Regions from separate parts of the Bradyrhizobium sp. BEA-2-5 genome, predicted to be linked through region 2. Evidence: riboswitches for the same ligand, from Rfam matches in the RefSeq annotation. Region 2 holds a riboswitch; each other region holds the start of a gene.

Region 1 (2,197 bases), 2.2 Mb from region 2:
GCGTCCGGCGGCCGTGGTGGTTGATGCCTTGCATGGCGAGGTGCCGGCCGCGCTACTGTTCCCGGCGGACCTCGATCATGTGTCGGCGCCGCGCGAGACCGCGCCGCGACGGCCGTCGTCGGAGCGCTTCGAGACGCTGAGCTGGACCTCGGACAAGCCGGTCTCGCTGCCCCGCTTGCAGCAGGCCATCAACCGCTTGGCGCCGAAGCTGGCGCGCGCCAAGGGACTGTTCGAGACGGTGGAACAGCCCGGGCGGCTGACGGTGTTTCAACTCGCCGGCGGCCGCGCGACCTTAGCTGCAGGCGGCGTGCCGTCGCCCGGCGTGCCGCGCACGCGCATCGTGTTTATCGCCGAGATGGGGGCTCTGTCGCGCACCGAGATCGATGCGATCATGCAGGGATGTGTCGACATCGAGTGATGTGAGCTTATGTTTCCGTCATCGTGAGGCACGAGCAGAGCGAGCCTCGAAGGATGGACGCCCGGCTGTGGCCATGCATCCTTCGAGACGCCGCTTCGCGGCTCCTCACGATGACGGGATTACATCTGCGCGTCATCCGCGGATGCCGCTGTGTCATCGCCGCAGCTCCATCCGCCAAAGCATTTGTGCGACAATCGCATCGAATTGACAGCCTTGCCGGCACCACCTATCGTTTTTGCCGACGGTTCCCTTCGGGGATCAAAAGGGAATGCGGTGCGAGGGTAACCCCAATGCCGCAGCTGTCCCCGCAACTGTAAACGGCGAGCCTTTCGTCAATTTGCCACTGGGCCATCGGCCCGGGAAGGCGGCGACAGGCAACGACCCGCGAGCCAGGAGACCTGCCGTCAGTCGTGGTCACACGCGAGCACATTGGGCGGGGGTGTCCTGGTGGGATCGGAGCACTGCCTTTTGGGCAATGCGCCAGTCCGCGTTCGCGGTGACGTGCCACGTTATCGCGAGTCCCTTTCATGTCTCCGTCCTTTCCCGTTGCGCGCAAATGGCGCCTCGGTCTCGTCTGCTCCCTGTCATCGCTGTTGTTGCCGGCCGAAGGCTCGGCACAAACACCTCCACCAACCAGGCTCGATCCGATCGAGGTCGCGCCCTCGGTGACCGCCAAGCCGAAGCCTGCGGCGCGCAGCCGTGACATGGCCGCTGCGGCGCGGCCACGGCCGAGGCCCGCGACGATCGCAACAGCCGGCAACGCGCCGCGCGTCGCAGCGTCGGGCGCATCGGGATCGGCATCGCCGACGCTCAATGCCACCACGCAGGGCGGCACCGGCAGTCGTCTCAATCTGACACCGCTGCTGACGCCGGCCAGCGTCGAGATCATCACGGCGCAGACCATCGCCGAACGCGGCCAGCACAATGTGCTCGATGCCGTCACCCAGGACGCGGCCGGGTTCGTCGCGACGCCGGCGCCCGGCAATGGCGGCCTGTCGTTCAGCACCCGCGGCTTTGCCGGCAGCAACTCGGTGATGACGCTGTATGACGGCACGCGCTTCTATATCGGCTCCGGCACCCTGACATTCCCCTACGACACCTGGTCGACGCAGCGCATCGAAGTGCTGCGCGGTCCGGCCTCGGTGCTGTACGGCGAAGGCGCGATCGGTGGCGTCATCAACGTGATCCCGAAAAAACCGCTCAATACGCCCACTAACGAGGCCGAGGTCTCGCTCGACAGCAACATGACGCGGCGGCTGTCCGTGGACAGCACCGGTCCGATCGATCCCAATGTGTCGTACCGCATCAACGCTACCGGCAACATGTCGGACGGCTGGGTCGATCGCGACAAGACCTCGAACGCGGTAGTCTCCGCTGCCGTGCGGGTGCAGGCGTCGGACAATCTCGCCTTCACGCTCTCGGAGGACTACGGCGACCGCAGCCCGTCGCGCTATTTCGGCACGCCGCTGATCAACGGCTCGATCCAGGACGCGCTGCGCTTCAAGAACTACAATGCATTGGACAGCGCGATCCGCTATCAGGACAGCTGGACCCGGTTCAAGACCGAGTGGGACGTCGCCGACGGCTTCAAGATCAACAACACGCTGTATTACCTGACCAGCGAGCGGCACTGGCGCGACATCGAGAACTACACCTGGAATCCGAAGACCCAGCTGATCGATCGCACGAGCTATATCGAGATCTTCCACGACCAGAAGCAGCTCGGCAATCGGATGGATGCGACCTTCAGCGGTCACGTGTTTGGACTTGCGAACCAGT
Region 2 (2,197 bases):
CGACAGCGGCGTCTCGTGGTCGAGATTTTCGTCCGCGGCGCGCTGCGCTTCGACGGCAATCGGGTCCGGCGCGAAGCGGCCCGCCGCGACGGCCTCGGCATCGGCCAGCGCGATCACGCCGTCCACGGTGATGCGCGAGCGGATCTGCGGCCAGTCGAACGCTTTGAGCAGCGGCTTCGGCAGCGCCAGGCCCGAGGTCTCGATCAGGATGTGATCGGGCCGCACCGGGCGCGCCAGCAATTTCTCCATCGTCGGAATGAAATCGTCGGCGACGGTGCAGCAGATGCAGCCGTTGGCGAGCTCGATGATATTCTCCTCCGGACAGTTCGCATCGGCGCACGACTTCAATATCTCGCCGTCGACGCCCTCGCTGCCGAACTCGTTGACGAGCACGGCGAGTTTCTTGCCGTTCGCATTGGCGAGCAGATGCTGGATCAGCGTGGTCTTGCCGGACCCGAGAAAACCGGTGACCACCGTCACCGGAACTTTTGCGAGCGAATTCATTCGGCGGCCTCCGGCACGACGGCAATGGGGGGAATGCGGGCAAGCGACTGCTTGCGGAAGATTTCCGGCCTGCTGCGCCAGGGCACGAGGCCGTCGGGCGCAGCCGCATAGGCGGAGGCACCGGCGATCACATCCGCGGCATTATCGGCGGACAGGCGGCCATAGACATAGGACCAGCGGCCGGGCGCGCTGAGCGCGACCGAGCAGCCCTGGCTGCAGGCCGACAGGCATTCGACGGGAACCACATTGACGCCGTCGGGCACGCCGGCGTCGAGGATCGCGCCATGCAGGCGTGCACCGGGCGCGAGCTCACCTTCCGCCGGCGTCTGGCCGGCGCGGCAGGTAATGCAGACATGAAGTGTAACGCTCATCGCCCTTCCTGGATTGACAGCGGGTAGCGATGAGGCACACGAACCGATTTTGGACAGGTTCGTTCCCCGTCGCGGAACACCCCGTCCGCCGGTCCAAAACTCGTCGCGCTGGCAGGTCTCCCGGCTTGCGGAGCAGGGCTTTGCCCTTCGATCCCCGCCTTCCCGATTCCCGCGGGAATCAGTGGCTTCGGGCATCTCTCCGGTCACGGTCGCGGGGGCGGCTGCATTTTGGACCCAAATCTTGCCGATTCGGACCCTATCGCATTCCCTCTTCGCCTGTCATAGGACAGGAACCAACGCCGCACCACCATTCGTCCAAGCCTCGCACTTGTCAAGCCGAAGGAACGTGATGATTTCAGATGGAAACGACGCTGAAGACGGCGCCGTCGGCACCGATCTTTCGCTGGACACGCGCCACGCGGAGAAGATGGCGAAGAAGAAAGCCGCCCGCGACAAGATCATGGCGACCAAGAGCGGCGAAAAGGGCCTGATCATCGTCCACACCGGCAGCGGCAAGGGCAAATCCTCCTCGGCGTTCGGCATGATCGTCCGCTGCGTCGCCCATGGCTTCCCCTGCGCGGTGGTGCAATTCATCAAGGGCGCCTGGGACACCGGCGAGCGCCGCCTGCTCACCGGCCATTTCGGCGATCTCTGCCAGTTCCACGCGATGGGCGAAGGCTTCACCTGGGAGACGCAGGACCGCACCCGCGACATCGCCGCCGCGCGCGCCGGCTGGGAGAAGGCCAAGGAGCTGATCCTCGATGAGAGCTTGCGCATGGTCGTGCTCGACGAGATCAACATCGCGCTGCGCTACGATTATCTCGCGATATCAGATGTCGTCGACTTTCTGACCACGTCAAAGCCGCCGATGACGCATGTCGTGCTCACCGGCCGCAACGCCAAGGACGAGCTGATCGAGATCGCCGATCTCGTCACCGAGATGACGCTGGTGAAGCACCCGTTCCGCTCCGGCATCAAGGCGCAAGCCGGCGTCGAGTTCTGAGACTCTTCGGCGATGACGCGCGCATTGATGATCCAGGGAGCCGGTTCGGACGTGGGCAAGTCGCTCATCGTTGCCGGCCTTGCGCGTGCCTTCACGCGGCGGGACTTGCGCGTGCTGCCCTTCAAGCCGCAGAACATGTCGAACAACGCCGCCGTCACCGTCGATGGCGGCGAGATCGGCCGCGCCCAGGCGCTGCAGGCGCTCGCCGCCGGGGTCGAGCCGCATACCGACATGAACCCGGTGCTGCTGAAGCCCGAGACCGATGTTGGCGCTCAGGTCATCGTTCACGGCAAGCGCATCGCCACGGCGCGGGCGCGTG
Region 3 (2,197 bases), 3.7 Mb from region 2:
CGTCTGGTTTTGCAGGAAAGTCTTGTAGGCGGTATCACTCAGGTCTCCCTTGGCGTGCGAGGCGCGCGCCTTCCTGATTTCCTGGGTCTGCGGGAAGGAGCCGATTGTCGTCGTGGGGAAAGCTGGCAGGTTGAAGCGCGCATGCTGCACTTCGGCTCGTTTCTCGAACCGACTGGCGCGCCGGCGCACTGCCTCGTCGATCCCGGCAATACGGCTTGCCACCTTCGCGTCGTGAATGCGCGGCGAGGTCTTGCGCGCTAACGCGGCGGCGTCGGATGCCTTCAAGTCCTTTGCGATCGACCTGCGCCCGCTTGCGAGCGACCTGCCGAGCGCGGCCAGCTCTTCGATCTTCTGCACGGAGAAGGCCAGCCAACTCTTCACCTCGGCGTCGAGCTTGACTTCCAGCGCGAGATCGATCGGTACATGCAGCAGCGAGCACGAGGGCGCGATCTGCACGCGGTTGTTGCCGAGCTTTGCGACGACTGGCTCAAGCCGGTCGAGAATTCTGCTCAGATCGGCACGCCAGATGTTGCGGCCGTCCAGCACACCGAGCGAGACGACGCGGTCGGTGGGCAGGCGAGCGAGGTCGTCGAGCTGCTCGGGCGCGCGCACCAGGTCGAAATGCAAACCGGCCACGGGAAGCGCGAACGCCGTGTCGCGGTTCTGGCCGAGGCCGCCGAAATAGCTCGTCAGCATGATCTTGATCTGCGGCACAGCCCTGGCGATTTCGGCGTAGGCACGCCGCAGCGCGTCATGAGCTGCCTCGTCGAGATCCAGCACCAGACAGGGCTCGTCAATTTGAACCCATTCCGCGCCGCTTCTGGCAAGCTCCCGCAGCACCTCGGCATAGACCGGCAGCAGTCGGTCCAGCAGCGACAGCGGCTCGAAGCCGGCATCCTTGCTCTTGGCGAGCTTGAGGAAGGTGACGGGACCGACCAGCACAGGTCGGGTCTGGTAGCCCAGCGCCTTGGCTTCCTCATATTCCTCGATCGGCTTGCGCGAGACGAGACGGAATTGCTGATCCTTCGCAAGTTCCGGAACCATATAGTGATAGTTGGTGTCGAACCACTTGGTCATTTCTTGCGCCGGCACGCTTTGGCCATGATGGGCGTTGCCGCGGGACGCATCGTGCGGGTCGCCTTGGACATCACCCTGGGTGCCACGCGCCATTGCAAAATAGGTCGCAAGCGGTATCGAGCCGCTGGTCCAGCCATAGATCGGGGCAATCGCTCCAACCATCACCGAGGTGTCGAGCACCTGGTCGTAGAACGAGAAATCGTTCGACGGGATCACCGAGACACCGAGCTTTTTCTGCCGCGCCCAGTTGGCGGTGCGCAATCCGATCCCGGCTTCGATCAATGCCTTCTCGTCCGATGTGCCGGACCAGAAGCTTTCGAGCGCAAGCTTGAGCTCGCGGCGTGGACCGATGCGCGCCGTACCAAGAGTTGCGACCGCAAGTGAGGAGATAGATGTAGAGGACATTGGCTTAACCCCAAATGGGGGCAAAGGCCGTGGTGACACGTCTGGACTCCGCAAGGCGCGTTGAGCGCAAACGGGTCGCAACCGCACCACCGGGACACCCCGCCCGTGGACGTTAATGTTGCCGAGGCAGGTCTCCTGGCTCGCGGGTCCTAGCTATCGTCCGGCCTTCCCGAAGCTTGCGCTTCAGTGGCTGAAATGGACGATGGCTCGCCGCTTACAGTTGCGGGGGCAGCGCCGGCATTGCTTCGTTCCGAAGAACCTGCGCACCGGCTTCCCTCTTAGCTCCAGGTCAATCGTGATCTGGAGAACCTCAACGGTTTCGATTACCTGCAACGGAGGGAGTGCGTCAACCCTCAGAAACTATGGTTGTTGCGGCATCCCGACGGGAATGATGCTCGGTACAACCGAAGAATAGAGTGACTTGTAGTGGTGCAAACCCAACGATCGCATAGAGTTCTGCGCGCTTCTGCATGCTTTCGACAATCTCGTGCGCGTCGCCATCACGTGAAATAGCGGCATAAAGTCTGTTGCACCCTGCTGGCACCCCCAACGCGGACACTGGCCAATGACCGTCGCGCAACCGATGGCCTCAAACTCGGCGGCCGTGCAGAAGGGCGTCTTGCGGGCGAGAGGGCCCTATCCTGCCGATGTCGGAAGCAGTGATGGAGCGCCCGCCGGTGCTGGCGGCCTTCCCACGCCTCAGTATGAAAGCCGG
Region 4 (2,197 bases), 2.5 Mb from region 2:
CCGCCAACCCCGAGCGCCACGCCCGTGATCACGAAGAGCCGCAACCGCCCGACATCGACGCCGAGGCTCTGCGCCGCCTCCTCGCCGAGCGTCAGCGCGCGGAAGGCGCTCGCCTGGCTGAGCAGGATGGCGGCGCCTGCGATGATGAAGGGCAGCGCCAGCGCGACGTGCTGGAAGCTCCGGTCTTCCAGCGAGCCGAGCAGCCAGAACGCGATCTCCAGCACCACGAAGGGATTGCTGGAGAGGTTCATCACCAGCGCCGTCGCCGCCCCCGCAAAGCTCGAGATCGCGAGCCCGGCGAGGATCAGGATCAACAGCCCGGCATTGCGGCCGGCGATCGCAAGCAGCGCGAACACCGAGCCGAACGCGGCGATGATCGCCACCACCGGCAGCGCGTAGGAGCGCACATCGGCGAGGCCCAGCGCGATTACCAGCACCGCGCCGAACGCCGCTGATTGCGGCGCGCCGAACAGCGACGGCGAGGCCAGCGGATTGCGCAGCAGCCCTTGCAGCGCCGCACCGGACAGCCCGAGAATACCGCCGATCGCGAATGCCAGGATGGTGCGCGGCAGGCGGATCTCGCGCACGATCACCTGCGCCACATCGCTGCCGCCGCCGAACAGCGCCTCGATCACCGCGAGCGGCGACAGCCGCACCGGCCCGATGCCGAGCGAGAGCACGCACAGCAGGGCCACGAGCGCGAGCAGCGCCGCGGTGGCGCCCCACCGGCGCCGCGCCGCGACCTCGGCCGCCAAGGCAAAATCCTGCACGCTCATTGGATCCATGCTCTTACAGCGATCGCCGTGGCAGACAAGCGACACTCGACAAAAACCGTGGCCGCCCGGCCATTGCCCGACTTCCGCCGGATTGACTTTGCTACCCGGCCGAACCCTAGATGAACATGACGGTTCTTTCGTGAGATGAAAAGGGAATGCGGTGCGGGGAAACTTGTCCCCAATGCCGCGGCTGCCCCCGCAACTGTAAGCGGTGAATCCTTCGTCAGAAGCCACTGGGAATCTCGGTCCTGGGAAGGCGACGAAGCGGTAACGACCCGCGAGCCAGGAGACCTGCCGTCAGCCGTGGTCACACGCGAAGATGTCGGTCGGGGAGTACAGGCATGAGCTTCACCTGATGCTGTGAGCACGATGGTGAGACTGGTTCGCGGTGACGTGCCACTGACGTTACCGAGACCTCGCTTATGTTCTCCTTCCCTTTCCATCGGCGACACCGCGCGCTTCTGCTCGCGTCGACGATGATCGCGCCGGCAATCCTTTTCTCCGCCGCGCGGGCGCAGCAGGCACCCGCTCCCGATCAGCTGCCGGCGATCGAAGTCACCAAGCCGCGCGACCAGAACGTCACGCGCGCCAGGCCGGCCGCTGACGAAGCGCCGGCGCCGCGACGCCCGGCGCCGGGCACCTCGCAAGGCAACGACACAGGCAGCGGATCGGGCACGACAGCGACCGGCGCGGCCACCGGAACGGATGGCACCGGCGGCGGCCGCCAGTTCGCCGGCATTGTCGGCTCCTCCTCGGCCGTGATCACCGCCGACGACATCGCCCATTCGCCGGTGCAGTCGTTGCCCGAGATCCTCGCGCAGGTGCCAGGCGTGCAGCTGCAAACGCCCTATGGCGGACCGAACGGCGCCAAGACCTCGGTCGACCTGCGCGGCTTCGGCGCCTTCGCGACCGACAACACGCTGTTCCTGCTCAACGGCCGCCGCCTCAACGACGTCGACAAGGCCGGCTTCGACCTCTCCACCATCCCGCTCAATGCCATCGAGCGCATCGAGATCACGCGCGGCAATTCCGGTGCGGTGCTGTATGGCGACAATGCGGTCGGCGGCGTCATCAACATCGTCACCAATAACGGCGTCGGCGGCCCGCCGACGACGATGCGCGCCGAGGCCGGATTTGGCTCGTTCAACACCCGCATGGCCGCGGTCTCCGCGGCGCTCAACTCCGGACCGTGGTCCACCTCGTTCTACGGCAACGGCATCAAGTCCGACGGCTACCGCGTCAACAATGCGCTCGACCAGCGCAACGCCGTCGGCAACATCAACTACACGACGCCTGATCTCACCGCCTTCCTGACCGTCACCGGCAGCGACCAGAAGCTCGGCCTGCCCGGCGGACGGCTGGTCGATCCGTCGATCGGCGTCAATGAGCTGCTCACCGACCGCCGCGGCGCCGCGACGCCC

Evidence for each region. Region 2 has a riboswitch for cobalamin ahead of RX327_RS15200 (DUF1636 domain-containing protein). Riboswitches for the same ligand answer to the same signal wherever they lie in the genome.
Region 1: another riboswitch for cobalamin. It lies ahead of RX327_RS04940 (TonB-dependent receptor); the one in region 2 lies ahead of RX327_RS15200 (DUF1636 domain-containing protein).
Region 3: another riboswitch for cobalamin. It lies ahead of metE (5-methyltetrahydropteroyltriglutamate--homocysteine S-methyltransferase); the one in region 2 lies ahead of RX327_RS15200 (DUF1636 domain-containing protein).
Region 4: another riboswitch for cobalamin. It lies ahead of RX327_RS03410 (TonB-dependent receptor); the one in region 2 lies ahead of RX327_RS15200 (DUF1636 domain-containing protein).

Annotation. Positions count from the first base shown of each region.
Region 1 covers NZ_CP136629.1:1,086,223-1,088,419, forward strand. Annotated here, with positions in the region: gene RX327_RS04935 (GTP-binding protein) at 1-418, shown strand, start outside; cobalamin riboswitch at 644-839, shown strand; gene RX327_RS04940 (TonB-dependent receptor) at 946-2,197, shown strand, end outside.
Region 2 covers NZ_CP136629.1:3,297,829-3,300,025, reverse strand. Annotated here, with positions in the region: gene cobW (cobalamin biosynthesis protein CobW) at 1-504, opposite strand, end outside; gene RX327_RS15200 (DUF1636 domain-containing protein) at 501-875, opposite strand; cobalamin riboswitch at 968-1,188, opposite strand; gene cobO (cob(I)yrinic acid a,c-diamide adenosyltransferase) at 1,225-1,878, shown strand; gene RX327_RS15190 (cobyric acid synthase) at 1,891-2,197, shown strand, end outside.
Region 3 covers NZ_CP136629.1:7,024,790-7,026,986, reverse strand. Annotated here, with positions in the region: partial or broken gene metE (5-methyltetrahydropteroyltriglutamate--homocysteine S-methyltransferase) at 1-1,482, opposite strand, end outside; cobalamin riboswitch at 1,590-1,810, opposite strand.
Region 4 covers NZ_CP136629.1:760,752-762,948, reverse strand. Annotated here, with positions in the region: gene RX327_RS03415 (FecCD family ABC transporter permease) at 1-776, opposite strand, end outside; cobalamin riboswitch at 889-1,090, shown strand; gene RX327_RS03410 (TonB-dependent receptor) at 1,253-2,197, shown strand, end outside.